Bosea vaviloviae: one gene and its partners. The protein of the gene in region 3 interacts with the protein of the main gene of each other region in a pairwise test. Links are inferred from orthologs where the notes say so. Each region holds a gene or a part of one and is shown on either strand. Other genes may lie near its edges. The genes, in order: cyoB, dnaE and BHK69_RS04925.

Region 1 (9,248 bases), 1.0 Mb from region 3 along the record:
TCCGTCACCGCCTGCACGAAGGTTGCGCGACCCTGCTGGAAAAGCCCGCTCATCTGCACGCGCCGGTATTCGTCGTCGGCGATCGTCGTCCAGCCCGCCGAGCCGGGAGCGGGCACCGGCGCCGCATGGATGCGGCTCTCGACGCGGGCGATCAGCGCCTGCTTCCAGCCAAGGCGCTGAACCTGCCAGATGCCGAGCGCCAGGAAGCCTGTGACGCCGATGAGGGCGACAATGCCGAGACAGACGAGCAGGCCCATCGAACGCGGCCTGCGGCCCCGCCCGCTCGCCGCCCCATCGCCGTCGTCACGCGCGCGCTCGTCCAGCGTAGCAGGCACTCCCTGCCGCCTGGCCGTGCGTGTCACGGCATCTGGCTCATGTCGTGGCCGGGCATCATGTTGGTGTTGAGGTGGTACATCACCCAGAGCGAACCGGTGAGCGCGATGACCACGAGGATGATCGTGAAGATCAGCGCCAGCATCGTCCAGCCCCCTTCCGAGCGGCCGTTCATGTGCAGGAAGAAGACCATATGCACGACGATCTGGACCACGGCGAAGGCCATGATCACAAGCGCCGTCGCCTGCTTGTTGTCCAGGACGTTGTTCATGACCAGCCAGAACGGGATCGCGGTCAGCACGACCGAGAGCAGGAAGCCGGTCAGATAGCCGCGAAACGAACCATGCGCCTCGACCTGATCGCCATGACCGCCGTGATCGCCATGCGCTTCGGAGCTCATCGCAGCATTCCCGTGAGATAGACGAAGGTGAAGACGCCGATCCAGACGACGTCGAGGAAGTGCCAGAACATGCTCAGGCACATCAGGCGACGGCGGTTGGCCGCGATCAGCCCGTGCTTGGCGACCTGCACCATCAGCGTCACCAGCCAGATCGTGCCGAAGGTCACGTGCAGGCCGTGGGTGCCGACGAGGGTGAAGAAGGCCGACAGGAAGGCGCTGCGCTGCGGCGTCGCGCCGATCTCGATCAGGTGGTGGAACTCGTAGAGCTCGATGCTGAGGAAGGCGAGGCCGAACAGGCCGGTAACCGCCAGCCAGGCCTGGGTCGCCGCGACGCGGCCCTTCTCCATGGTCAGCATGGCGAAGCCATAGGTGATCGATGAGAGCAGCAGCATCGTCGTGTTCAGCGCGACCAGCGGCAGATCGAACAGGTCCTTGGGCGAGGGCCCCGCGGCATAGTTGGCGCCGAGCACCCCATAGATCGCAAACAGCACCGCGAAGATGAGGCAGTCGCTCATCAGATAGATCCAGAAGCCGAGCGCGGTGCTCGAGCCTTCCGGGTGGTCGTGCTCGTCCTTCAGATAGAAGACGGTCTCGGCGTCTTCCCGCACAGAGATATCGGCTGTCGTCATGGCTCAGGCTCCCGCGCCGGCCAGGAGGCGGGTACGCTCCGCTTCCGTGCGCACCACCTCCTCGACAGGGATGTGGAAATCGCGGTGGTAGTTGAAGGTGTGGGCGATCGTCACGACGAGCAGCGCCACGAAGCCGAGCGCGGCCAGCCACCACATGTACCAGATCAGGCCGAAGGCGACGGCCATGCTCAGGCCGGCAAGGATGATCCCGGTCGGCGTGTTGCTCGGCATATGGATCGCCCTGTAGCCGTCGAGCGGGCGCTGGTAGCCGCGGCGCTTCATGTCCGACCAGGCGTCATTGTCGTGGATGATCGGCGTAAAAGCGAAATTATAGGCCGGCGGCGGCGAAGCGGTCGCCCATTCCAGCGTCCTGCCGTCCCAGGGGTCGCCGGTCGTCTCGCGCAGCTTGTCCCGCCTGAGGATGCTGACGCCGATCTGCACGAGGAAAGCGACGATGCCGAGCAGGATCAGGAAGGCGCCGAAACCCGCGATGATGAACCAGATCTGCAGGGACGGGTCGTCGAAGACGCGCATCCGGCGCGTCACCCCCATCAGGCCCAGGATGTAGAGCGGCATGAAGGCGAACCAGAAGCCCACCACCCAGAACCAGAAGGAGAGCTTGCCCCAGAACGGATCGAGCTTGAAGCCGAAGGCCTTGGGCCACCAGTAGACGATGCCGGCGAAGAGCCCGAACAGCACACCGCCGATGATGACATTGTGGAAATGGGCGACCAGGAACAGGCTGTTGTGCAGCACGAAGTCGGCCGGGGGCACCGCCAGCAGCACGCCCGTCATGCCGCCGACCGTGAAGGTCAGCATGAAGGCGAGCGTCCACATCATCGGCAGTTCGAAGCGGATGCGGCCGCGATACATCGTGAACAGCCAGTTGAAGATCTTGGCGCCCGTCGGGATCGAGATGATCATCGTCGTGATCCCGAAGAAGGAATTCACGCTCGCGCCGGAGCCCATCGTGAAGAAATGGTGCAGCCAGACCAGATAGGACAGGATGGTGATGACGACGGTGGCGTAGACCATCGAGGTGTAGCCGAAGAGGCGCTTGCCCGAGAAGGTCGAGGTCACCTCGGAGAAGATGCCGAAGGCCGGCAGGATCAGGATGTAGACCTCCGGATGGCCCCAGATCCAGATCAGGTTCACGTACATCATCGGGCTGCCGCCGAAGTCGTTCGTGAAGAAGTTGGTGCCGACATAGCGATCGAGCGAGAGCAGCGCGAGGACCGCCGTCAGCACCGGGAAGGCCGCGACGATCAGGACGTTGGTGCATAGCGACGTCCAGGTGAAGACGGGCATCTTCATCATCGTCATGCCCGGGGCCCGCATCTTCACGATGGTGCAGACGAGGTTGATGCCCGACAGCAGCGTGCCGATGCCGGCGACCTGCAGCGCCCAGATGTAATAATCGACCCCGACATCGGGGCTGTAGCCGATGCCCGAGAGCGGCGGGTAGGCGAGCCAGCCGGTGCGCGCGAACTCGCCGACGAAGAGCGACATCATGACGAGGACGGCGCCGGCCGTCGTCATCCAGAAGCTGAAATTGTTGAGGAAGGGGAAGGAGACGTCGCGCGCGCCGATCTGCAGCGGCACGACGAAGTTCATCAGCCCGGTGACCATCGGCATCGCCACGAAGAAGATCATGATCACGCCATGGGCGGTGAAGACCTGATCGTAGTGATGCGCGGTGAGATAGCCTTCCGAGCCGTTGAAGGCCATGGCCTGCTGCAGGCGCATCATGATCGCGTCGGCGAAGCCGCGCAGCAGCATGACGAGACCCAGCACCATGTACATGATGCCGATCTTCTTATGGTCCACGCTGGTGAACCATTCGCGCCAGAGATAGCCCCAGACGCGAAAGTAAGTCAGCGCGCCGACGACGACGATGCCGCCGAGCACGACCGCGGCGAAGGTCACGAGCAGGATCGGCTCGTGCAGCGGGAACGACTCCAGCGTCAACCGGCCGAAGATCATCTTGAGGAGAGCGGAAACGTCAGGCACCGGACTATCTCGCTTCAGGAATTGGATGGGTGGCCCGGGCTGGAAAGCAGCAGCGAGTCCAGGCGACGGAGCGAGAGATTGGGCAGGGGCAGGCCAGCGCCGCGGATCGCGCTCGCCCTGGGCGCAGCCGACATCGCAGGCGCCCGTGCCTGCATCGCCTCGGCCTCCTCGGTGGTGCAGACGCTGAGCACATAGCTCGGATCTGCGCCGAAGACCGCGCCTCGGCGGGCATATTTGTCGTAGGAGAGCGGTAGCGTATTGGCGATGCCGGCCAGGCCGAGCCCGCCCTTGGCGTCGACGGCGGCCATCTCGTTCATGCACATCTTGCCGGGCTCGACGCACATGTTGAGGATGGCGTTGAAGAGCTTCGGATCGACGTTCGTATAGCGGCGCACCGGATCGTTCTCGCTCGGCCGCTCCAGCTGCAGATAACTGGCGCGATCGAGCGTCGCTCCCGCCGCCTTCGCCTGCGCGATCCAGCCGTCGAAATCGGCATCAGTCAGCCCGTGGAACGCGAAGCGCATGCCGGAGAAGCCGGCGCCGCTATAATTGGCCGAGAAGCCCTGATAGCGCCCCGGCCGGTTGATCACCCCGTGGAGCCGCGTCTGCATGCCGGCCATCGCATAGATCTGGCCTGCGAGTGCGGGAACGTAGAAGGAGTTCATCACCGAGGAGGAGGTGATGCGGAAGCTGATCGGCCGGTCGACCGGGGCTGCGAGCTCGTTGACGGTCGCGACCCCGTATTCCGGGTAGATGAACAGCCATTTCCAGTCGAGCGCGACGACGTTCACCTCGAGCGGCTTGGCCGTCTGCGGGACCGGGCGGCCGGCCGCGATGCGCCCGAGCTGGCGATAGGGATCGAGCAGATGGGTGCCCATCCAGGTCAGCGCGCCCAGGCAGATGATGATCAGCAGCGGCGCCGACCAGATCACCAGTTCGAGCCCGGTCGAGTGGTCCCAGTCGGGCTCGTAGCGCGCCTCCTTGTTGGAGTGCCGATAGCGCCAGGCGAAGAACACCGTGAGCGCCATCACCGGTATGATGATCAGCAGCATCAGGATGGTCGAGATGACGACGAGGTCGCGCTGCTGCGCAGCCACATCCCCCGCCGGAGCGAGCACGACGAAATTGCAGCCGCCCAATAGCGCGAGCAGCGGCAGTACGGCGATGATCCGGAAACGGCTCACGGCACCAACCTGTCAGCATTAATCTGTGGGGATGAGCGCTAGCGGCTGAGCATCAAGCCGAACATTGGACAATTTGCCCAATCCCCGCCTAGCCTGTCATCGGTCAGAAGGGCATGAGTGAAAAGCGGACTGCCGTCAGGCTACGGGCCGGCGGATCGCCAAACGATGCGAGCTCGGGCGCACATGTCAACGACACCAACGACAGCGGAACGCGACGCCAGGATCGTCAACGCGCGCCACGGCGAGATCAATCCGGGCGAGATCGCGATCGGCGTCGTCATCGGCCGGACCTCCGAGTTCTTCGATTTCTTCGTCTACGCGATCGCATCGGTGATCGTGTTTCCCAAGCTCGTCTTCCCCTATCTCGATCCCCTGACCGGCACGCTGTATTCCTTCGCCATCTTCGCCCTGGCCTTCGTGGCGCGCCCGCTCGGCACCGTCATCTTCATGGCTGTCGACCGCGCCTATGGCAAAAGCGCCAAGCTGACGATCGCGCTGTTCCTGCTCGGCACTTCGACCGTGGCCATCGCCTTCCTGCCGGGCTACGGGCAGATCGGCGCGGCCTCGATCTGGCTTCTGGCGCTCGCGCGCATCGGCCAGGGCATCGCGCTCGGCGGTACCTGGGACGGGCTGGCCTCGCTGCTGGCCCTCAACGCCCCCGGCAAATATCGCGGCTGGTATGCGATGATCCCGCAGCTCGGCGCGCCGCTCGGGCTGATCGTGGCGAGCGTGCTCTTCGCCTTCTTCGTCGGCAATCTCTCGGCCGAGGATTTCTTCAGCTGGGGCTGGCGCTACCCGTTCTTCGTCGCCTTCGCGATCAATGTCGTGGCCCTCTTCGCCCGGCTGCGCATGGTCACCACGCCGGACTACCAAAAGCTGTTCGAGAACCGCGATCTCCACCCCGCGCGTATCCGTGACACGCTGCGCAGCCAGGGCGGCAGCGTGTTGATCGGCGCCTTCGCGCCGCTGGCGAGCTTTGCCATGTTCCACATGGTCACGGTCTTTCCGCTGTCCTGGGTCTTCCTGTTCACGCAGGAGGGGCCGGCGCGCTTCCTGATCATCGAAGCCGTCGGCGCCGTCTTCGGCATCGCGGCGATCGTCGCCTCGGGCCTGATCGCGGACAGGATCGGGCGGCGTTCCCTGCTCGGCGGCTGCGCGGTGGCGATAGCCGTCTTCAGCGGGTTCGCGCCGCAATTGCTCGACGGCGGCGTGGTCGGCGAGACGGTCTTCATGATCGTCGGCTTCGTGCTGCTCGGCCTCTCCTTCGGCCAGTCCTCGGGCGCCGTCGCCTCGAGCTTCTCCCCAGGCTTTCGCTATACCGGCTCGGCGCTGACCTCGGATCTCGCCTGGCTCTTCGGCGCGGGCTTCGCTCCGCTCGCAGCCCTCTTGCTCTCGACCCAGTTCGGTTTGATTTCCGCGGGCGCCTATCTGCTCTCGGGCGCGGCCTGCACCTTGGTCGCGCTACGCCTCAACCAGAGATGGGAAAGACGCAAGCCCGAGGCTCCTCAAGTCTGACGCAGTCGGCAACTCGGCAGAGCCGGCCGTCTTCGCTTACGATGAACCGATTCCGGTTCCAAAACCTTCCCTATATTCGCCTGGATTTGGCCGCACTTCATTCAATCCCGGTTCATGGCGCTGCTTCGACATTGCAGTGCTCTGACTTGTCCTTGCCGGGAGGGCGCAATGCCTGGATTCCATCTCCTGCGACTGGTGGTCGTCGCGCTCTGCGTCGCCGTAGGTTTCAGTCCCAGCCAGGCCCAGCAGTTCGAAAAGCGGATCGCGCTGGTCATCGGCAACGGCGCCTATCAGGCGAGCCCGCAGGCAACACCGGCCAATGATGCCGGCCTGATCGCACAGACCTTGCAAGCCGCCGGCTTCGATGTCGTCGGGGCGCGTGACCTTGACACCGCGACGCTGCGCTCCTCGCTGCGCGAATTCTTGGACAAGGCTGGTGCCTCCGGGCCCGACACCGTCGCGCTGGTCTATTTCGCCGGCAACGGCCTGCAATTCGAGGGCGAGAACTATCTCGTCCCGGTCGATGCGCGGATCGCGCGCGACGCCGATGTGCCGCTCGAGGCGGTTCGGCTGAGCGACCTCACCAAGCCCTTGGCGGCCTTGCCCTTGAAGGCGCGCATCGTCGTGCTCGACGCCGCCTATGCCAATGGCTTCGCTAGATCCGGGCAGCCCCTCGCCGGCGGCCTGGCCCTGATGCAGCCGGACCCCGGCACATTGCTCGCCTTCAACGCCGCGCCAGGCACGATCGGCCCCGACAACAAGGGGCCCTACGGCGCCTATGCGACCGCCCTTTCCGAGATGATCAAGGAGGGCGGTCTGCCGCTCGACGACCTGTTCGAGCGCGTCCGCCTGCGCGTCGACGCCCTGACGCATGGCGCCGAACTGCCCTGGCAGGTCTCGCGCGTGCAGGCACCGTTCCTGTTCTTCGAACGCAGCCAGGCCGCCCCGCAAGCGCAGGCCAGCCGCTTCTCCGAATTGCGCTCCAGGCCGATCCGCGATTTCGACGCCGGCGAGGCTTATCTCGCGGCTTTGGCGCGCGACACGATGCGCGGCTATCTCGATTTCCTCGCCGCCTATTCCAGCGACCCGCTCGCCAAGCGCGTGCGCGCCATCGTCGCCGCGCGCCGCGAGGCCGCGACCTGGCGCGAAAGCGCCTTCGCCGACACGCCCGATGCCTATTGGTCCTATCTGCGGCGCTATCCGAGCGGCCCCCATGCCTATGATGCGCGCCGCCGCCTCACCCATTTCGCGGCCGTGCTGGAGCCGCCGGCCTCCTTCGCCATGCTCGCCTATGACGTGCCGCCGCCCCCGCCGGAGGAGGTCGTCTATGTCGAGCGCCCGGCCGTCTATTTTGCGGACCCGATCTACGATCTGCCGCCCCCGCCGCCGGTGCCGGTGTTCTTCCTGCCGCCGCGGCCGGCCTATTTCGTCGACCTGCCACCGCCCGCGCCGCCTGCCGTCGCCTTCGTGCTGCCGATTCCGGTCTATCACCCGGTTCCGGCCTGGATCGAGCGTCCAGCCTATGTCGCTCCGCCGCCGCTCAATGTCGTCAATGTCAACATCCACAACACGGTGGTGATCAACCAGGCCAATCAGACGGCGATCGTCACCAATCCGGCCGGCCAGCAAGTTGCGCCCATCCCCGCCAACCTATTGCCGCCGCAGCCGGCCGCACCGACGCCGCCGCCCGGCAACGGCCCATCCAATTTGATCCAGGCGCATCCGGTCGCGAGCGCCGCGATAGCCGCCGCGGCCGTCGCATTGCCGACTGCAGCGGCACTGCACGCGGCAGGACAGCGGGCAAGACCTTCTGACGCTCCAAGGCCCGTCAACGCCCCGGGCCAGCCGCCGGTCGCGGCACCCCAGGCGGCCGCGCCAAACCCGGCTGCGCCCATCAACAACGCCTGGCCCGGCGCTCGCCCCCTGACGCCCGCTCAGGCTGCGCCCGCTCAGGCGGCACCTGCCCAGGCAGCCCCGGCCCCGGCCGCCAATTTGCAGCCGCAAGCTCAGCCGCTTCCCGGCGCCCATCCGCAGCCGCAGCGCCCCGGCCAAGCGCCGGCACTGCCAGCCGCTCCGGGTGCGCAACCACCGCCCACTCCCAACGCGCCTCCCGCCGCTGGCCGCAACACGCCGCCGCAGACCCCGGGCGTGGCGCAGACACCGACCGCCCCGGCGCGCGGCGCTCAGCCGGCGCCCAACGCCGCTGCTCCTGCACAGGCCAACCCGCAGACTGTACCGCCGGCCGCTCCGGGTGCGCCGCCACTACCCACACCGAATGCGCCTCCCGCCGCCGGCCACAACGCAGCGCCACAGACCCCGGGCGTAGCGCAGACGCCGGCGGTCCCGGGGCGCGGCGCCCAGCCGGCGCCCAATGCCGCTGCTCCTGCACAGGCTAACCCGCAGCCGGTCCCGCCTGCCGCTCCGGGAGCGCGGCCTCTGCCCACGCCGAATGCGCCTGCCACCGCCAGCCGCAACGCGCAGCCGCAGACTCCGGGCGTGGCGCAGACGCCAGCCGCCCCAGCTCGCGGAGCCCAGCCGGTTCCCAGCACTGCCGCGCCCGCCCAGGCGGGTTCGCAGGCACCCCACCCGGCTGGACAAGCGACACAGCCGGCCGCCCCCGCCACCATCGCCCGCCCCTCGCCACCGCCCGCCTTGCCTCCTCAGGCTGTGACGAACGATGCCGCAGCTCGGCGTCAACAACAGGCCGACCAGCAACGCGCCCAACAAGCTGCTCAGCAGCAGCAGGCGGCTCAAGCCGCCGCACAGCAACGTGCCCAGCAAGCCTCTCAACAACAGCGACAGCAGCAAGCGGCCCAGGCCGCGGCTCAACAGCGCGCCCAGCACGCCGCTCAACAGCAACGCCAGCAGCAGGCGGCTCAGGCCGCGGCGCAGCAACGCGCCCAGCAAGCAGCGCAGCAACAGCGGCAACAACAGGCCGCCCAGGCCGCGGCTCAGCAGCACGCCCAACAAGCCGCCCAGCAGCGGCAGCAGCAAGCGGCTCAAGCCCAACAACAGGCCGTCCAGCAACGCGCCCGGCAGGCGGCTCAGCAAGCCGCTCGTCCACACCCGGCGCAGCAGAAGCGGCCGAACTGCGGACATCCCGGCGAGCCGGTCTGCCACTGATCAGGTCGCGGGCTTAGAGCGTTTTCGAGCGAAGTGGACACCGGTTCCCCCGCG
Region 2 (10,334 bases), 3.4 Mb from region 3 along the record:
ATGTCAGCCGCCAGCGCTGTCAGCGTGTGGCCGTCGAGGCCAGATCCCGCTTGTCCCGCAAGGGCTTCGCCGGAGAGCTTCACAAGGACGCGTTTAGGTCTCACGGATTCGTCTCCCTGGCCACAGCATCAGGTCGAATATCGTATTCGATCTGATGCTGTAGGGCTTTGATCTTGCATCGGCTTGTCCCGAAAACCGGTTCCCACTTTTCGGGCCGATGCTCCAACGCGAACTCGATTCGTATCCGCAGCCATCTTGTTACAAAAAAGGCCGCGCTGGGCGCGGCCTTTTTCTCAATCGTCAACCGGCATTTCAGCCCGTCGTACCGCCGGCGGCTGCGACCTCCGCCGCGAAATCCTGCTCTTCCTTCTCGATGCCTTCGCCGAGCGCAAAGCGCGCGAAGCCGGTGAGCTTCACCGGAGCGCCGACCTTGCCTTCGAGCTCCTTGAGCACCTGGCCGACCGACTTCGAGCCGTCATGGATATAGGCCTGCTCGAGCAGGCAATATTCCTTGGCGTAGCTCTTCAGGCCGCTCTCGGTGATCTTCTCGAGCACATTGGCGGGCTTGCCGGCGTTCTTTTCGGCCAGGATCGCCTTCTCGCGAGCCAGCACCTCGGGATCGACCGAAGCAAGATCGAGCGCAACCGGGTTGGTCGCCGCGACATGCATGGCAAGCTGACGGCCGAGCACGGCGAGCTCGTCGGTGTTGCCGGTCGATTCCAGCGCGACGATGACGCCGATCTTGCCGAGGCCGTCGGCGACCGCGCCATGGACATAGGAGCCGATCAGGCCGGCCGAAACCTTCAGCGAGGCGACGCGGCGCAGCGTCATGTTCTCGCCGATGGTGGCGATGGCGTTGGCAACCGCCTCGGAAACCGTGCCGCCGCCGGGATAGTGATGGGCGAGCACCGCATCGACGTCGCCGCCGCGCTCAAGCGCGACATTGGCGATGCCATGAGCGAGCGCCTGGAATTCGAGGTTGCGCGCGACGAAATCCGTCTCCGAGTTCAGCTCGATGACAACGCCGCTATGGCCGACGATCGCAACGGCGACGAGACCTTCGGCAGCGACGCGGCCGGCCTTCTTGGCGGCCTTGGCGAGGCCCTTGGTGCGCAGCCAGTCGATCGCGGCCTCGATGTTGCCGTCGACGGCGCTGAGCGCGGTCTTACAGTCCATCATGCCCGCGCCGGTCTTGTCGCGGAGTTCCTTCACCATGCCGGCGGTGATCGCTGCCATTTGCCTTGTCCTTATTGTCATGCGGACTGCGCCCTCATCGGGGCCAGCCGCGCAATTCGTCTCGAAACATCACTTGAAGGAAGAACGCCGACGCTCCGTTTCCGGCCGCCGGCGCTCGTCTCGCATCATTGAAGAATGCGCTTTCGCGACGCGCCGATGACGCGTCGCGGAATTAAGATCACGCGTCGGCGAGATCGCGCGCCTGGGCGACCCAGCCGTCACGCTCGATGCGACCGGCGAGCTTCAGGTCGTGATCGACCTTGGTCACATCGGCAGGCGACATCGCAGCGAACTGCCAGAAATGGAACAGGCCACCATCATTGAGCTTCTGGACGAGCTCAGGGCCCATGCCGGAAAGCTTCATGAGATCGTCCGGCGCGCCGCGCGGCGCGGTCAGCAGCTCGAAGGTCGGGCCGGCATCGTTGGCGGGCTCAGCGACAACCTCCTCGACGACCGGGGCCTCGGCGGCGCCGAGATCGATGCCATGGTCGCCCGAAGCGCGCGAGATGCCGTCGATGGCCGAGCGCGCGACCAGATCGCAATAGAGCGCGATGGCGCGGCCAGCGTCGTCATTGGCCGGAACCGGGAAGGTGATGCCGTCCGGATCGCTGTTCGAGTCGATGATGGCGGCGACTGGGATGCCGAGGCGCTGGGCCTCCTTGATCGCAAGTGCTTCCTTATTGGTGTCGATCACGAAGACCATGTCGGGCGTGCCGCCCATGTCCTTGATGCCGCCGAGCGCGCGCTCGAGCTTGTCGCGCTCGCGCGCCAGCATCAGGCGCTCTTTCTTGGTCAGGCCGGTGCCACCTCCATTGAGGAGCTCATCAACCTTGCGCAGGCGCTGGATCGAAGCCGAGATGGTCTTCCAGTTGGTCAGCATGCCGCCGAGCCAACGCGAATTGACATAATACTGAGCCGAGCGCTTGGCAGCGTCGGCGATCGAATCCTGCGCCTGGCGCTTGGTGCCGACGAAGAGGACGCGGCCGCCGCGGGCGACGGTATCCGAGACCGCCTGCAGGGCGCGCGACAGCATCGGCACCGACTGCGACAGGTCAAGAATGTGGATGTTGTTGCGCGTGCCGAAGATGTAGGGCGACATTTTCGGGTTCCAGCGATGCGACTGGTGGCCGAAATGCGCGCCGGCCTCGAGCAACTGGCGCATAGAGAAATCTGGCAGAGCCATGGTATCAAAATTCCTTCCGGTTGAGCCTCTGGGGTGCGAATGAACGAGGCATAAGCTGCCAAGTCACCGGAACGCTTCGAGTATGAAGCGATGCTCCCCATGTGGGATGGGCTGCGCCATACAGGGGATGACGCGGGAATGCAAGGCGTTAGCCGGCTGGTGCGATCACAAACCGCACAAATGCCCCGACCCGCAACGCAAGCTCGTTGCGCAGGGTCGGGGGCGTCGCGTTCTGTCGAAGGCGATCAAGCCTTATTTTGGCAGGGCTGCGCCCATCTGCGTGACCACAGCGCCGATCTGCTTGCAGTAGGTTTCAGCCGTGGCGTTCTGCGCCTTGGCGATCGTCTCGATATTCTGTTGGATGCCCATGCCGCGATGGTGCCGGTGCGGCCCTGGGCTTCAGCCGAGTCGCCACCGCTCTTGTCGGCGGGAACCGGCACCATGCCGAGCAACTTCTTCTGGATGTCGAGGACGTCGGTGCCGACGAAGCCCTTGTCGTTGCAATAGCTCAAAATACCGAGCTGGTTTCGCCCGGCCTGATAGGCGAGCTTGAGCTGGTCGGCCTGGGTAGGGGTCTGGGCCAACGCCGATGCGCCCGAAGCCAGGAAAGCACTCGCGCCGACAATATAAATAAAATTCTTAGGAGATGTCATCTCGGCCATCCTTGGTTATAATTCTCAGCATGATCTTCATGCTTTAGCTCCCGCACCCGCCGCCTGATTAGCCTCGCGCGCCTCGTGATGCAACAGAGAGATGCTTAGCCAGCAATACTGAGAGCTCTGCGGGGAAACAGCACTACAGCGAAGCTGCATTTACCGCATGAGCCGACATCGCCGAGGCGATGATCTCGAAATCATGTGTCTCGACACCAAGCAGCCCGAAACGGAGCTGATAACCCCAATTTCGCTGCCCTGCGGTCAGATGCAATCGGTCGAGCAGCGGCCTGATCGGCGCCTCCTGCGCCTCCAGCCAATCGACATCGCGTCGGAAAGGTTGGAAGCCATTGCCCATATCGGCTCGGTATGGCTCCCTCTCCCGCACCGTCCCGATCGCCGTGAACGCCTGCAGCCGGTCCAAGCCGCCGAATGTGGCGGTCGGCGAATAATAGACGACGTGGTCACCTGGTTTGATGCGCCGCAACGGTGCGCCCTTGCCGTGGCAAACCTGCATGAATCCACCGGAAAGGCCACGCCTGACATGCTCGGCGGCAGCCACCGCAATCCAGTGCCCGTTCATCGAGACCTCCTCACGCCTGCGCGGGCGCGAAGACCCGCAGGCGGTGGCCATCGGGGTCGAGCGCCACGAAGGTGCGGCCGAAATCGAGATCCGTTGGCGCTTGCAGGATGGCCAGCCCCCGCGCCGCCCAGTCGACGTGGGCGGCATCCACAGCAGCGGCATCAGTGGCCGTCATGGCGATCTCCGCGCCGCCGCCAGCCGCCCCCGCCGCAGGTTCGACAGTGTGGCGCGACCACAGTCCCAGCATGATGCCCGACGGCAAGGCGAACATCGCGAAGGTCGCAGACGAATCGAGCGGCTCGCGGCCGAGCAGGTCGGCGTAAAACCGGGCGCTCGCGAGCGGGCTGTCGACATAGAGAATGATGAAATTGGCATCCAGCATCGGGGGGCTCCTGTTCTTGGAAGGCCTCGTCACACTAGATGCCGATGCTGCCAATTTCCGGCAGTGTCTGTTATTCCGGCGGCGGGATGCCCTCGCTCTCGCGCCATTCCTTGAGGAGCGCCAGCCTGCGGCGTGGATAGCGCATCTCCAGCGCGGTCAATTCGGCGATGCGGTCGGCGCGGAAATGCCGGAACCCCCGCCGCAATTCACACCAGGCGACGACGATCCGGACATGATCGAAGAAGCTCAGCGCGAAAGGCCAGATCACGCGCTCCGAGCGCGCCTCCTTGCCATTGCGATAAAGGATGGCGAGCTTCCGTTCAGAGCGAATGGCCTTGCGGATGAGGCCGAGATCGATGCGGCCTTCGCTGATCGCCGCGCCGGGCCCGACGAGCAGCGCCGAAGCCTCAGCGCGCTCACGCAGATCAGCCGGCAGAACCGCCGCGATCTTGGCCATGGCGTCGCGCGCCGCCGCGCCCAGGCGCTCATCGGCCCGGTCCGCAACCCAGCGCGAACCCAACACCAGCGCCTCGATCTCGTCTTCCGTGAACATCAGCGGCGGCAGCATGAAGCCCGGATGCAGCACATAGCCGAGGCCGGGCTCCCCCTCGATCGGCGCGCCCTGCCCCTGCAAGGTCGCGATATCGCGATAGAGCGTGCGGATGCTGATGCCGGTTTGCTCGGCGAGCCTGCGGCCGCTGACCGGCCTGCGATGCCGGCGCAGCACCTGAACCAGATCGAGCAGGCGCTGCGAGCGCGACATGTAAAGCTTTCAGCCCGGCAAATCCGCCGCCTTGATCCGCTTGATCCCCAACGCCGCCATATCCGCCCAGGCCTTGGCGAGCGAGCCGTTGAGATCGATCGCGCGGCAGGCCTCTTCGACGACCAGCGTCTCCAGCCCCGCTTTGGCTGCGTCCTGAGCCGTCCAGCTTACGCAGAAATCCGTGGCGAGGCCGACGACGACAGCGCGCGTGACGCCGCGCTCCTTGAGGTATCCGCCCAGGCCCGTCGGCGTCTTGCGGTCGGCCTCGACGAAGCCCGAATAACTGTCGATCTCCGGCCGGTAGCCTTTCCGGACGATGGTCTGGGCGCGGGGCAGATCGAGATCGGCTCGGAATTCGGCGCCCTTGCTGCCCTGAATGCAATGGTCCGGCCACAGCACCTGCGGGCCATAAGGCATCTGGATCAGTTCGAAGGGCTTCTTGCCGGGATGGCTCGTGGCGAAGGAGGAGTGGCCGGCGGGATGCCAATCCTGCGTCAGGACGATGGTCTCGAAATGCTTGCCCAGCGCATTGATCACCGCGACGACCTCATCGCCCCTGGTCACGGCGAGATTGCCGCCCGGGCAGAAATCGTTCTGCACATCGACGACGATGAGCGCGGTGCGGGCGTCGATCATCGGTTTCTCCTGCGCTTGTGCGCATAGCGGCCGGACCGCGGCGGCGATGCTCAGCACCGTCGCGCCCGCGATCAGGCTGCGACGATCGACGACAATGGAATTCAGCATGGAAACGTTCCCCATCCTTGTCCAATCCCGCAAGTCAGGCCGGAGCGCTCACAGCGGCGCGGCGCACCATCGCTCATCCCTCAGCCGTGCGCCTCATGCGTGTCACGCCCTTACGGGCTGCAAACATGCGCCCATAAACGTCGCCCGCCAGATCGGGCCGGTAGCAGCGCTGTTCGAGCAGCGGATCCCAGGAGTGCTCATGGGTGTCGATCAGGTCGAAATCCGCTTTCAGGCGGGCTTCCAGCTGGATGCGGTTCTTGCGATTCTGGTACTCCAGCAATACCAGCGAAGTCTTTGACAGATCGATATGATCCAGCACATCGCCCTCGCCGCCCTCGATATCGATTTTCACGATGTCCGGTGATGCCAGGCTGGCGGGATCCACGACAGCGACCTCGTAGCGCTCGACCATGGCGCCCGCCACGAAGGTATCGCCGGCATAGGACGCCAGTCCGGATTCGCCGTCTCCGGCGAAGCGGCTCACAAAGCTCGCAGTCTTCTGTCCGCCAGGAAACAGAGCCGCGTTGACGATGACGATATCACGGCGCTGATGCGTATTGCGCTTCAGGAACTCGAAGGTGCCGGGATGTGGTTCGTAGGAAGTCACCACGCTGCCCGGCCAGCGCGCCGTTGCCCAGAGCGCAAAAGAACCGACATTCGCGCCGATATCGAGGATATCGAGGCCGACGCCGTCATAGCCCGCCTCGTACTCGCCCTCCAGCACGTCCTTGATGGCCCAGTGCATCGCTTCGGGCACCGCAAGGCTCATCGGAATGCGCGCGATATAATGATTCACGACAGGCCCCCCGGCATTCAGGTCCGCTCCATCCCTCTGGTGAGAAACGGCTTCGCACCCGGATGAAAACGCTTTCCCGCTGCATTTGAAAGCATTGCTCTCAGCTCAGCACAAGGCCGGTAACACACCGGCCGATCGCGCAGGCGAAAACCCACCCGATCCCAGGCAGCTTTCGCGCCTCTTCAGCGCAATTCGACGCTGACCACGCCGGGCGCGGCGCGCACCGCATTGGCGATCTGCTGGTTGACCGGATAGCGCCCCGGCAATTCGATCTCGACCTCCTGCGCGCCGTCGTTCAGGATCATCACCAGCGCGATCTTGCCCTCGGCCCTGATGCCGTCGCTGCGCGGACGGACACGTTCGGCAATCGAGGCCAGCGCCTTGTCGTCGCGCAGATAGACCAGCAGATCCTGTTTCTGACGCGCGGCGAGATCGTCCAGCACCTCGACATCCTCGATGCGGGGCCGAACCTCCTCGCCGTCGAGCACGGCAGAAAGGCGCAGGACCAGCGCCCTGCCCGGCTCCAGCAGGTCCCGGTAGCGCTGCAGCCCCTCCGAGAACAGGATCGCTTCAAACTGGCCGCTCGGATCGGAGAGGTTGACGATGCCCATCTTCGAGCCGGATTTCGTCCGCCGCTCCGATTTGTCGATGACGGAAACGGCGACCTTGGCGACCGAAGTGCCGTTGGCGCGCACTGTCTGGGCAAAATCGGCATAGCGCTGCACGCGCAGGCGCTTGAGCACGTGCTCGTAATCGTCGAGCGGATGGCCGGAGAGGAAGAAGCCGACCGCGTCATGCTCGCGCCTGAGCCGTTCGGCCGGTGACCACGGCTCGACGGGCGGGATGCGGAAAGCCTCCTGGACCATGCCGCCGCCGAAGAAATCGGATTGTCCTGCCGCCGCCTCGTCACGCGTGCGGTTGGAGAGTGCCAGCATGCCGTCGATCGCCGCCATGGCCCGGGCACGCTCCGGCTCCAGCGCATCCAGCGCGCCTGCCGCAATCAGCGCCTCGATGGTACGGCGGTTGACCAGTTTGGTGTCGATCCGCCGGGCGAAGTCAGCGAGATCCTTGAAATCGCCGCCGGCGCGGCGCGCGACGACGACGGATTCGACCGCAAACCGCCCGACGCCCTTGATCGCGCCGAGCGCATAATGGATCGCGCCATCGGCAACGTCGAACTCGACGCCGGAGCGGTTGATCGCGGGCGGCAGAACCTTGATGTTAAGGCGCTCGGCGTCGCGGCGGAATTCGTTGAGCTTGTCGGTGTTGCCCATATCGAGCGTCATCGAGGCGGCGAGGAATTCGACCGGATAATTCGCCTTGAGATAGGCGGTCTGGAAAGCCACCACGGCATAAGCGGCCGCATGGCTCTTGTTGAAGCCGTAATCGGCGAATTTCGCCAGAAGATCGAAGATCTCGGAAGCGATATCCTTGGTCATGCCTCCTTCGACGGCGCCGCGCACGAAACGGTCGCGCTGGGCGTCCATCTCGGCCTTGATCTTCTTGCCCATGGCGCGGCGCAGCAGGTCTGCCTCGCCGAGCGAATAGCCCGAGAGCGCCTGGGCGACCTGCATCACCTGCTCCTGGTAGACGATGATGCCGTGCGTTTCGGCGAGGATAGGCTCCATCTTGGGGTGCAGATAGGTCGGGCTTTCCTGACCGAGCTTGCGGCGGCAATAGCTCGGGATGTTATCCATCGGGCCCGGCCGGTAGAGCGCGACCAGCGCGATCAGATCCTCGATCCGGTCGGCTTTCATGTCGACGAGCGCACGACGCATGCCGGCGCTTTCCACCTGGAACACGCCGACCACCTCGCCGCGCGCCAGCATCTCGTAGCTCTTGGGATCGTCGAAAGGCAGGCTCGCGAGGTCGACCGCGATGCCGCGCTGGGCGATGAGCTTCACCGCCGTCTCCAGGGTAGTCAGCGTCTTGAGGCCGAGGAAGTCGAACTTCACCAACCCGGCCTGCTCGACCCATTTCATGTTGAACTGGGTGACGCGCATGCCGGTGCGCGGATCGACCGAGAGCGCGACGAGCTGTTCGAGCGGGCGGTCGCCGATGACGACGCCGGCAGCATGGGTCGAGGCGTGGCGATGCAGGCCTTCGAGCTTCTGGCCGATCTCGAGCAGGCGCGCGACGATCGGCTCCTCCGCAGCCGCTTCCTGCAGCTTGGGCTCGCCCGCGATCGCATCGACCAGCGAAATCGGCTTCGCTGGATTCTGCGGCACGAGCTTGGTCAGCTTGTCGACCTGGCCATAAGGCATTTCCAGAACGCGGCCGACATCGCGCAGCACGCCGCGCGCCAGCAACGTACCGAAGGTGATGATCTGGGCGACGCGCTCCTCGCCATAATGGCGTTTGACGTAGTCGATCACCTCTTCTCGCCGGTTCTGGCAGAAATCGATGTCGAAGTCCGGCATCGAGACGCGGTCGGGGTTGAGGAAGCGCTCGAACAGCAGGCCGAAGCGCAACGGATCGACGTCGGTGATGGTCAGCGCATAGGCGACGAGCGAGCCCGCGCCCGAACCGCGGCCGGGCCCGACCGGAATGCCGTGATCCTTGGCCCACTTGATGAAGTCGGCAACGATCAGAAAGTAGCCCGGGAACTTCATCCGAGTGATGATGGAGAGCTCGAAATCGAGCCGCTTCTCATAGTCCTCGACCGTATAGCCGGAAGCCGGGCCGTGCTTGGCGAGCCGCGCGGCAAGGCCGGCGCGCGCCTGTGCTTCCAGCTCCTCCGCCTCGTCGCTCCCTTCCGCGCCGAAGCGCGGCAGGATCGGCTTGCGCAGGCCGACGCGCCAGGAGCAACGCATCGCAATCTCGACGGTCGCGCTCAAGGCCTCCGGCAGGTCGGCGAAGCGCCGCTTCATCTCGGCGCGGCTGGCGAACTGATGCAGCGGCGTGACGCGGCGGCGTTCGCCGTCGGAAACCAGACGCCCGGCGGCGACCGCCAGCAGCGCGTCATGAGCGTCGAAGTCGCCAGGCTTTGCGAAGAAGGGTTCGTTGGTGGCGACGATCGGCAGGTCGGCATCATAGGCGAGCCGCAGCAGATGCGCCTCGACCGCGGCCTGCCCCTCGCGCTCATGGCGCTGGATCTCGACATAGAGCCGGTCGCCGAAAATGGCGGCGAGTTGGTCGAGCCGGGTTTTCGCCTGTGGCGTCTGCCCGGCCCGCAGCGCCAGGTCGAGCGGACCGCCATAACCGCCCGTCAGGGCGATCAGCCCGTCATGATGCGCCGCCAGGCGCTCCAGCGACGAGATCGGCTGCCCCGAGCCGCCAGCCGCCAGGCAGGCCTCGGAGACGAGCTTCATCAGGTTGCCGTAGCCGCCTTCCGTCATCGCGAGCAGGACGATGTGCGGTATGTCCTGCTGCACGGGCTTGCGGCCGCCCTCGGCTTCATCCGCGAAATCGACCGAGAGCTGCACGCCCACGATCGGCTGCAAGCCGGAGCTCGCCAGCTTCTCCGAGAATTCGAGCGCGCCGAACAGGTTGTTGGTGTCGGTCAGCGCCAGTGCCGGCTGCCCGTCTCCGGCAGCCATCTTGGCGATGGTGGAGACGGTCATCGCGCCTTCGAGCAGCGAATAGCTCGAATGGACATGAAGATGGACGAAGCCGACCTCCGACAGAATGCGCGCCTCGCCGGATTCTCGACTCATTCCACCCTCGCCTGCCCGCTGCTCAGGGCGCGACTCGCAGCGTCGCGCCAGCGTCATATGAAGCGGTTGCGGGGCAGGCGTCGAGGCGGTGGCATGCCGCGCTGTGGATAGGTCAGACGCGTGGCCCCGCCATCAGCGCCGCCCAGATCCAGATCATGCCGAGGAACAGGCCAAGCGACAGGATTTCGGCCAAGCCAACGACCAGTTTGCGCGCAGCGATCATGTCCATCTCCTGTGTTCTCTCTATGTCCAGTTTAATTCATGTTTTGTTCTCGTCAATGCCTATAGGTCAGCTCCGTTCTGCACATATGAATGGCAGTTAACAAAATCTTGCGGCT
Region 3 (9,283 bases):
GCGAGGCGGCGTCTGCGCTTGCAGACGGACGCTTCGCCGACGCAGATAAGGCGCTTGCTCAAGCTGAACTCCATTCGATTGGAGGCGCGAGCGATCTCTCGACGCTGCCGGTCGCGCAGCGGCTCCGGATCGGCGAGAATCGGGCCGACCGCGCGGGAATCAGCTTCCTGCGAACGACGCCGGAGGCCTATCGCGAGGCCGCTGGCCGCTATGGCGAGGCGTCCGCCCTGATCGGCCTCGCCGATGTCGACCGCAGCCGTGCTGTCGCGCTCGCCCAGGCGAAGGCGCTGGCGCGGCTCAGCGAGGATTTCGGTGGGCGCGACGGCTATGATGCCGCCGTGACCGTGCTGCACCGTTTGCTCGAAGGGCTCGACAGCCTGGAGGACACGGTTGCTTTCGCTGGCGCGCAGGACGCGCTCGCCGCCACACTTGAAGCTCTCGCCGAGATTGCCGGCATGGAAGATCTCCGTGTCGAGGCGCTTGCGCGCTGCCGGGCGGGGGTGGAGCACCTCCACCGCGACGAAGCGCCGCTCCTCTGGCACGCGCTGACGGTCCGCTTCGGCCGGCTTGCCGTCACGATCGGTGAATCGCGCGAGGACGATGCGCTGCTGGAGGAAGCGGTCACGGCGCTCGCCACGGTCCTCGCCGTCTGGGATCGCAACCGCGACGAGGCGCGCTGGCTTGAGGCCGAGCACATGATCTCGCGCGCCCGCGCCGCGCTCGGCGGACGCCGCAACGACCTCGCTCTGCTCGAGCGCGCCTTCAACGGTTTCAACCGGGTTGCCAAGGCGGTTGACCGCGCCCGGGAGCCTTTGCGCTGGGCCGAACTGCAGGACCAGATGGGCGGCGTGCTTGTCGCCATGGGCGAGCGCTACCGCGATCCGGTCGTATTCGAGGAGGCGATCGCCGTCTTCGCCGCAGCTCTTGAGGAGCGTCGGCGCGAGAGCGTGCCGCTGCTCTGGGCGACGAGTTCAGCCAATCAGGCGCTGCCGATGATGCGGCTTGCGGAACGGCGCAAGGACGCGGCTCTCGCCAGGCAGGCATTGACGCAGATCGCCGTCGCCATCGAGGCCATGCGCTCGGCCGGCTTCGCCGCCAATGCCAAACATCTCGAGGCGCGCCTGATCAAGGCCGGCGCGCTGGTCGAGGCGCTGAACAAGGCTTGAGAGCGGGGCTTCCGCCCCCCGCAAGTGGCCGTCAGGCCGCTTTTCGCCAATCGGCCAGCCGCTCCAGCGCGGCGTCCAGGGTCGAATCATGCTTGGCGAAGCAGAAGCGCACCACGGTCTTGACCGCTCCTTCCGCATAGAAGGCGCTGACCGGAATCGCCGCGACACCGTTTTCCATGACCAGGCGCTGGCAGAAGGCGACATCGTCGCTCTCCCCCAGCGCGCCGATGTCGACATTCAGGAAATAGGTGCCGACGCTGGGCAGGACGTTGAAGCCCAGCCCTGTCAGGCCGGCGGCGAAACGGTCGCGCGAGCGCTGGAAATCGGCGCGCATGCCTTCGAAATAGGAATCATCCTTGCCGAGTCCGTAGGCGACGGCGGCCTGCAGGTTCGGCGGCGTGGTGAAGGTGATGTATTGATGCGCCTTGGCCAGCACCCGCATCAGGTTCGGCGCCGCCATCACCATCCCGACCTTCCAGCCGGTCAGCGAGAAGACCTTGCCGGCCGAGGAGATCTTCACCGTGCGCTCGCGCATGCCCGGCCGCGACAGCATCGGCTTGTGCCTGTGGCCGTCGAAGACGACATGCTCCCAGACCTCGTCGCAGATCGCGACCGCATCGAACCGGACGCAGAAAGCGGCGAGCAGATCGAGATCGGCCTCGCTGAAGATCGTCGCGGTCGGGTTCAGCGGGTTGTTGAACAGCACGACGCGGGTCTTCGGCGAGAACGCCTTGGCGAGCGCCTCCTCGCTCAGCCCGAAGGCCGGCGGCGTCAGCGTCACGAATTTTGGAATGCCCCCGGCGCGGCGCACCAGCGGCACATAGGCGTCGTACATCGGTTCGAACAGCACGACTTCGTCGCCCGGCGTGATCAGGGCCATCAGCGCGCCGGCGATCGCCTCGGTTGCGCCCGAGGTCACCATCACCTCGGCGTCGGGGTCGAGATCGAGCCCCTGCCAGCGCTTGAAATGGGTTGCGGCGGATTGGCGCAGCTCGGGCAGGCCCATCATCGGCGGATATTGGTTCCAGCCATTGATGACCGCATCGGCCGCCTTGCGCCGGACATCCTCGGGGCCGGGGTCATCGGGAAAGCCCTGGCCGAGATTGACGGCGCCGGTCTCGCGCGCGAGCCGCGACATCACCTCAAAAACGCTGGTCTGCAGGGCGGAGAAGATCGGGTTCATCGTCATCGGGCCGGCTCGAGCGAAGCTGTTCTGGGCGAAAGCAGGCAGGGCCTCTACCATGCCATGGGCCGCAGCGCATCCCGGATGGTCAAGCGAGGATTCGTGGATTGGCCCGGCGGAATATGGAGTGATGAATGTTGACATTCGTCAGCGATCAATGCTTATCTGTCCAAGCCGGTTCACGACGGGCGCCCGCGGCGGCTTCGCCCCTTTGACGTTGCGGGATATTGGCGTGAACCGGTGACCCCCCTTTTTTGCACCGCGTCTTCAGAGACTGCTGCGGCTACTGCCTGCAGCTCTCGGCGACGGTGCGGGCATGATGCCGAAAACCGGCTCCCCCTTTGCGCGGGCATGCTCTAATCACAGCGCATGAGCTTAGCGCGCACCCCCGCAATCATGATCCTGGGCACCGGCTCCAATGTCGGGAAATCCCTGATCGTCGCGGGGCTTTGCCGCCTCTTCACCGATCGCGGGCTGAAGGTCGCGCCATTCAAGCCGCAGAACATGTCCAACAATGCGGCGGCGACGCCGGGCGGCGAGATCGGCCGCGCCCAGGCCCTGCAGGCCCGCGCCGCCCGCATCGCGCCCCATGTCGACATGAACCCGGTGCTGCTCAAGCCCGAAAGCGAGACCGGCAGCCAGATCGTGCTGCAGGGGCGTGTCGCCGGCCATCTGGCGTCTGGCGACTATGCCAGGCGCGGCGACTTCCTGCCTCAGGTGCTGGAAAGCTTCGAGCGATTATGCGCTGGGGCCGATCTGGTCATCGTCGAAGGCGCGGGCTCGCCGGCCGAGACCAATCTGCGCGCGCGCGACATTGCCAATCTCGGCTTCGCCCGTGCGGCCGGCGTGCCTGCGATCCTGATCGGCGACATCGATCGCGGCGGCGTCATCGCCAGCCTCGTTGGCACGCATGCGGTGCTGGAGGAGGCCGATCGCGCCATGCTCCGGGCCTTCGCCATCAACCGCTTCCGTGGCGACGCCAGCCTGTTTCGCGCCGGCGTCGAGACGATCCAGGCCGCGACCGGCTGGCCCTGCCTGGGTGTCGTGCCCTGGTTCGCGGAAGCCGCGAGGCTGCCGGCGGAGGACGGGCTCGACCTGCGCTCGGGCGCGCGCAAGCCCGGCGCCGGCCTGAAGATCGCGGTTCCAGTGATGCCGGGCATCGCCAATTTCGATGATCTCGATCCGCTGAAGTCCGAGCCCGGCGTCGATCTCGTCCTGGTCCGGCGTGGCGAGGTGCTGCCGGGCGACGCGGATCTGATTATCCTTGCCGGCTCCAAGACGACGCTGCGCGATCTCGCCGTTCTGCGCAGCGAGGGCTGGGATATCGACATCCTGGCGCATCGGCGGCGTGGTGGGCATGTGCTGGGCCTGTGCGGCGGCTATCAGATCCTGGGCCGTGTCGTGCGCGATCCGCTCGGCCTGGAGGGGCCGGCCGGCGAAGCTGCGGGGCTGGGCCTGCTCGATGTCGAAACGGTGCTCGATCGCGAGAAGACCGTGCGCGAGGTCGATATCGCCCATGCGGCGAGCGGTGCCAGCGGCCGCGCCTATGAGATCCATCTCGGCAGCACGCAGGGCGCCGACACCGCAAGAGCGCCGTTTCGCGTCGGTACCCGCTCTGACGGTGCAGCGAGCCCGGATGGCCGCGTCGTCGGCACCTATCTGCATGGCGTCTTCTCGGCCGATCCGGTCCGCACGGCCTGGCTTGCGGCGGTCGGCGGCGTTGCCTCTGAATTCTCCTACGAGGCCGATGTCGATGCCACGCTCGACCGGCTGGCGGACCATCTGGCGGCCCATCTCGATGTCGAGGCGCTTTTGGCGCTGGCGCGGCAGAGGGCCGGATTCGCCTGAGCCGGGTGCAATCGCCCGCTGTCCGGGGGCGATCGGCGGCAAGAATGTGCAATCGGCACCTTGCACAAATCGGCTAAAGTCTTTGTCTGTCATGAAGTTGACGAATGATGAAATTCGTCATACCAACAAATTCCGAAGACTGCCTGCCAATCAGCACATCGGACAACCGCGTTGAGCCATCCTGAACGCGATACCAGGCAAACCATCGTCGACACGGCCGAGCGCTTCTTTCGCGACATCGGCTACCAGAAGACGACGGTTGCCGACATCGCCAAATCGCTGCGCATGAGCCCGGCCAACGTCTATCGCTTTTTCGATTCGAAGAAGTCGATCAACGAGGCGGTGCTGGCGCGCTACAAGGGCGAGCACGAAGCGGCGCTGGCTGAGATCGCGGCTCAGGACCGGCCGGTGACTGACCGCCTGCGCGACATGCTGCAGACCTCCTACCGCATCAACCAGGCCCGCTATGCCGACCAGCAGCGCATGCATGAGATGGTCTGCGCGGCAATGGAGGAGAGCTGGGACGCGATCCTGGGCCATATCGCCCGGTTCGACGCCTTGATGTGCAAGGTCGTCACTGAGGGCGTCGAGAGCGGGGCGTTCCGGAAGGTCGATCCCGGTGAGGCCACCCGCTGCATCCGCACGGCGATGATCCGCTTTCATCACCCGCTGCTGATGTCGCAATGCTCGCGCATGCCGGGGCCCAGCATCGACGAGATGATCGACTTCATCATGGCCGCGCTGGAGCCGCCGGTCGGCGCCGCTTGAGCGGCTCCGGCCTCCGCTTGCGTTGACAAGCCCTCCGGGGAGCGGGATACCCCGCCTGCCATGGCCTCTTTCTCCAAACAGAATCTCAAGAAGCTCGCCGTCATCGTCCATGATCTCGTGGTCACGGCGCTGGCGATCTGGCTCGTCTTCGTCATCCGTTTCGAGAACTGGCAGCTCGCCGAGCATCTCAGGCTGCTGCCGCGCGGCCTGCCGTTCTTCGTCGCCTATGCCGGGCTGGTCTACTGGTTCTTCTCGCTCTACCGCTCGAAATGGCGCTTCGCCTCGCTGCCGGACCTGTCGAACATCGTCAAGGCGGTCTCGATCCTGAGCCTGACCCTGCTCGTGGCCGACTATGTCCTGGTTGCGCCGAACCTCTATGGCACGTTCTTCTTCGGCAAGATCACCATCGCGCTCTACTGGCTGGTGCAGAACGCGCTGCTCGGCGGCCCCAGGCTCGCCTATCGCTATTTCAAATACTCCCGCTCCAAGCACTTGGCGCAGCGCGGCCAGACCCTGCCGGCGCTGCTGCTCGGGCGCGGCGTCGAGGTCGAGATGGTGATCCGCGCCATGGAGGCCGGCACCATGCGCAATCTGCGGCCGGCCGGCATCCTGTCGCCGCGCGCGGATGATCTCGGCCAGTCGATCCGCGGTGTTCCGGTGCTGGGCCTGCTGGCGGAGATCGAGACGGTGGCGTTGGACGCCGCCGAGCGCGGCGAGCCTTTCCGCCGCATCGTCGCAACGGCGAGCGCGCTTGTTCCCGAAGCCGAGCCCGATAAATGGCTGGCGCGCACGCGCAAGCTCGCCTTGCCGATTTCGCGCGTCGACAGCCTGGGCGAGGGCATGCGCGACACCGAGCTCGCACCGCTCGAGATCGAGGATCTGCTGGTTCGCCCCACGGTCACGATCGATCGCGAGCGCCTGGGCTCCTTCCTGAAGGGCAAGCGCGTGCTGGTCACCGGCGGCGGCGGCTCGATCGGTTCCGAGATCTGCCTGCGTTGCGCCGCCTTCGGCGCCGCCGAACTGCTGATCGTCGAGAGCTCGGAGCCTGCGCTCTTCCAGATCACCGAGGAGCTCATCGCCCAGGGCCACCAGACCGTGGTCAATGGCGCGCTGGCCGATGTGCGCGACCGCGCCCGCATCACGCCGCTCTTCACCGCCTTCGCGCCCGACATCGTCATCCACGCGGCGGCGCTGAAGCATGTGCCCTATCTGGAAGCCGACTGGACGGAAGGCATCAAGACCAACGTCTTCGGCTCGGTGAATGTGACGGACGCCGCGATCGCGGCCGGCGCCAAGATCTTCGTGCTGATCTCGACCGACAAGGCGATCGAGCCCGTCTCGATGCTGGGCGCGACCAAGCGTTTCGCCGAGATGTATGTCCAGTCGCGCGATGCCGAGTTCGTCGCCGCCGCCGCCGGCATGCGGCTGGTCGCCGTGCGCTTCGGCAATGTGCTGGGCTCGGTCGGTTCGGTGGTGCCGAAATTCAAGGCGCAGATCGAGCGCGGCGGTCCGGTGACGGTGACCGATCCGGAGATGATCCGCTATTTCATGACGATCCGCGAGGCCTGCGATCTCGTCCTGACCGCCGCCTCGCATGCACGCGGCGACGAGCCCGAGGCCGAGCGCGCCGCCGTCTACATCCTCAAGATGGGCCAGCCCGTCAAAATCATGGACCTGGCCGAGCGGATGATCCGGCTGGCCGGCTATGAGCCCGGCATCGATATCGAGATCGCGGTCACCGGCGTCAGGCCGGGCGAGCGCCTCAACGAGATCCTGTTCGCGCGCGACGAGCCCAAGGCCGAGACGGGGCTCGACGGCGTCATGGCGGCCAAGCCGATCTTCGCCGGGCGTTCGCGCATGCAGGGCTGGCTGGCGCGGCTCGAAGTCGGCATCAAGAATGACGAGCGCGCCGCCGCCGAGGCCATCCTCGACGAGGCGATCCCCGATTTCAGGCTGCGGGCGAAGCCGCAAGCCGGGCCAGAGCTGCCGGTATCGCGACCCGCGGCCGCCAACCGGCCCTGAGCAGAGCGTCCGGCGCGGCGATGAGCCCGCCGCTCAGCTTGGCGAAGGCGTCCTGCTTGCCGGCAAGACGGGCGGCAAGGCCGAGCCATCGTGCGGGCACGGGAATCAGTCCGGGTTTGCGCTCCAGGCCCGCCCGCATCGCCGTGATGATCTCCGCGACGCTGATCGGCTCGGGATCCGAGACGATATAGCTCCTGCGGGACGGGCAGGCCGGCGTCAGTGCGAACAGGATCGCTTCAGCCAGGTTCTCCACCGCCAGCAGCGAGCGCGGCGCGTTGAGCCCGCCGAGCGGCAGGGGCAAGGGCAGGCGTGCGAGCCTGAGCAGCGCCGCCATATTGGCCTTCACGCCCGGCCCGTAGATCAGAACCGGGCGCAGGCTCACCCAGTCGAGATCGAGCCCGGCCAGGCCTTGCTCGGCGGCGAGCTTGGAGCGGCCATAGGCGTCGTCGGGCGCCGGGCTGTCGTCGTCGCGTAAGGGCGGTCCGTCGAAAGCCCCGCTCAGCGCCTTGATCGAGGAGAGATAGATCAGGCGCGCGATGCCCGCTTGCCTGGCGGCTTCAGCGAGATCCAGCGTCGCCTGCGTGTTGATCTGCCGGTAGAGCGCCTCATCGAGGCCGGGGCCGGCATGGGCGAGCCCGGCCATATGCACGACATGGTCGACGCCTTCCAGCGCGGCTCGCCAGTCGATGGGCGCGCTCATGTCGCCCGTTACGACGGTTTCGATGCCGGGTGGGGCCGCGGTGGCGCGGCGCTGCGTCAGTCGCAGGCGATAGCCGGCATCGCGCAGCGCCGCGACGACATGTGGTCCGACGAAGCCGCTCGCGCCGGTCACGAGGATACGCGGCTCAGCCATGGGTGGCCTTCGGGCGGGCAAAGGCGCGCAGCAGAGCCGCGGTCAGCAGCAGTGCCACTGCAAGGCAGGCGAGTTGTCCCCAGAGGCCGGGGATACGCAGGCTGAGCGCGGCCAGCGCGATCAGGACCAGGTTCAGGATGGCGATCCGCGTGACGATGCCGAGCACGCTGAAGCCGTTCGTGGTCGCCTGCTGGTAGAGATGCGAGCGATGCGCCTCCCAGATTTTTTCGCCACGCGCCAATCGGCGCAGCAGTGTCAGGGTGGCGTCGCAGAGATGGTAGAGCGGCAGGATCAGTGCCGCCGCAAAAGCGCCGCTTCCGGCGAGCCTGTAGAGCAGATAGGCCGTGAGCAGGCCGATCGGCAGCGAGCCGACATCGCCGAGGAAGAGCCGGGCGCGGGGCTTGTTGAAGGGTGCGAAGCCGATCAGCCCGCCGCAGAGCGCCGCCGCCAGCCAGCCGCTGCCCAGATCGAGCGCGCCCGCCTGTCCAGCCAGCGCCAGGGCGCCGGTCAGGGGCACGATGCCGGCGATGGTGATCCAGTCGATCCCGTCCATGAAGTTGACGAGATTGACGAACCAGATGCCGGCCAGCAGCGCCAGTGCTCGCTCCAGCACAAGCGGCATGAGACCGGGAAACAGCCGCAGGCCCGGCGCAGCATAGACGACGACGAGCCCGACGCAGGCCGCTTGCAGCACGAGCCGCAGGCTCGCCGGCAACGGCCGGATATCGTCCCAGGCGCCGACGATGGCGAGCAGAATCGCAGCAGCGCCGACCAGCAGGAGATCGTTTTGCGCCCCGGCCGGGAGTGGGCCGAGCAGAAGGCCGGGGCCGAGCGCCAGGAAAGCTCCGGCCAGGACCGCGATCCCGCCGCCCTGCGGCGTTGGGATGCTGTGGCTGGAGCGTGCATTGGGGCGCGCCAGCGCATAGCGCGTGAGCAGCGGCCGCAAGGCGACGCAAAGCACGGCCGACATGGCGGCCGCGGCGATCAGGATCAGGAGGGGGGCGAGAAAGCTGTCCAAGGCGGCGGCACCATAAGCAAGTCGAAGCAAATGCCTAGAGGGTGATGATCGTCGCGCCTCACGTTTCAAGACAGAGCGCGCCGTCATCCTGGGCGACCGCAGGTCGTCCCGGATCCATCGTAGAGCGTCACTCTCGGGCGATATCTCTCAAGACAACACTTGGCCCCGAGAATCTCATGACCAGAGTGCTCTGGTTTAGGAGATGGTCGGGTCAAGCCCGACCATGACGCGCTTCGGCGAGGATGGCAGCGTGGCAGTCGGGCTCCAACACACCTGCTGAAAGAAATTTCGACTTGCCGCGCCGGGCACAAACAGGGAACATGGGGCCATGTCCCTGACCGACGCCCGCCTGAACCCGCCACCGACGCGGCCCGACATCACCCGCGCCGTCTGCCGTGGCGCGGGCCGGCATCTGCGCGAGCGCG

Evidence for each region.
Region 1: the proteins of BHK69_RS04925 (region 3) and cyoB interact in binary tests that used the Escherichia coli proteins (3 or more experiments, as listed by UniProt). The link is inferred for Bosea vaviloviae from one-to-one orthologs.
Region 2: the proteins of BHK69_RS04925 (region 3) and dnaE interact in binary tests that used the Escherichia coli proteins (3 or more experiments, as listed by UniProt). The link is inferred for Bosea vaviloviae from one-to-one orthologs.

What each region holds. Positions count from the first base shown.
Region 1 is NZ_CP017147.1:2,058,235-2,067,482, reverse strand. What follows is about bases 856-3,781. They hold cyoB (cytochrome o ubiquinol oxidase subunit I), read right to left. Parts: upstream 3,346-3,781; coding sequence 1,366-3,345; downstream 856-1,365. Other genes in these bases: cyoA (ubiquinol oxidase subunit II), read right to left, coding at 3,387-3,781; cyoC (cytochrome o ubiquinol oxidase subunit III), read right to left, coding at 856-1,362. Also shown: BHK69_RS09710 (SURF1 family protein), read right to left, coding at 1-257; cyoD (cytochrome o ubiquinol oxidase subunit IV), read right to left, coding at 359-733; more of cyoC, read right to left, coding at 730-855; more of cyoA, read right to left, coding at 3,782-4,556; BHK69_RS09685 (MFS transporter), read left to right, coding at 4,740-6,071; BHK69_RS09680 (caspase family protein), read left to right, coding at 6,240-9,194. UniProt on the Escherichia coli protein: Cytochrome bo(3) ubiquinol oxidase is the terminal enzyme in the aerobic respiratory chain of E.coli that predominates when cells are grown at high aeration.
Region 2 is NZ_CP017147.1:4,434,618-4,444,951, forward strand. The notes cover bases 6,323-10,334. They hold dnaE (DNA polymerase III subunit alpha), read right to left. Parts: upstream 9,997-10,334; coding sequence 6,523-9,996; downstream 6,323-6,522. In the rest of the region: pyrH (UMP kinase), read right to left, coding at 1-104; tsf (translation elongation factor Ts), read right to left, coding at 313-1,236; BHK69_RS20255 (30S ribosomal protein S2), read right to left, coding at 1,415-2,419; BHK69_RS32245 (hypothetical protein), read right to left, coding at 2,665-3,081; BHK69_RS20260 (EVE domain-containing protein), read right to left, coding at 3,215-3,655; BHK69_RS20265 (VOC family protein), read right to left, coding at 3,666-4,037; BHK69_RS20270 (helix-turn-helix transcriptional regulator), read right to left, coding at 4,108-4,800; pncA (bifunctional nicotinamidase/pyrazinamidase), read right to left, coding at 4,810-5,544; BHK69_RS20280 (FkbM family methyltransferase), read right to left, coding at 5,618-6,313. UniProt on the Escherichia coli protein: DNA polymerase III is a complex, multichain enzyme responsible for most of the replicative synthesis in bacteria. This DNA polymerase also exhibits 3' to 5' exonuclease activity. The alpha chain is the DNA polymerase catalytic subunit.
Region 3 is NZ_CP017147.1:1,038,868-1,048,150, forward strand. What follows is about bases 274-3,234. They hold BHK69_RS04925 (aminotransferase), read right to left. Parts: upstream 2,350-3,234; coding sequence 1,198-2,349; downstream 274-1,197. Other genes in these bases: BHK69_RS04920 (hypothetical protein), read left to right, coding at 274-1,166; BHK69_RS04930 (cobyric acid synthase), read left to right, coding at 2,719-3,234. Also shown: more of BHK69_RS04920, read left to right, coding at 1-273; more of BHK69_RS04930, read left to right, coding at 3,235-4,197; BHK69_RS04935 (TetR/AcrR family transcriptional regulator), read left to right, coding at 4,369-4,965; BHK69_RS04940 (nucleoside-diphosphate sugar epimerase/dehydratase), read left to right, coding at 5,026-6,987; BHK69_RS04945 (NAD-dependent epimerase/dehydratase family protein), read right to left, coding at 6,914-7,840; BHK69_RS04950 (MraY family glycosyltransferase), read right to left, coding at 7,833-8,858; BHK69_RS04955 (MmcB family DNA repair protein), read left to right, coding at 9,187-9,283. UniProt on the Escherichia coli protein: Shows aminotransferase activity with methionine and histidine as substrates, and to a lesser extent also with phenylalanine.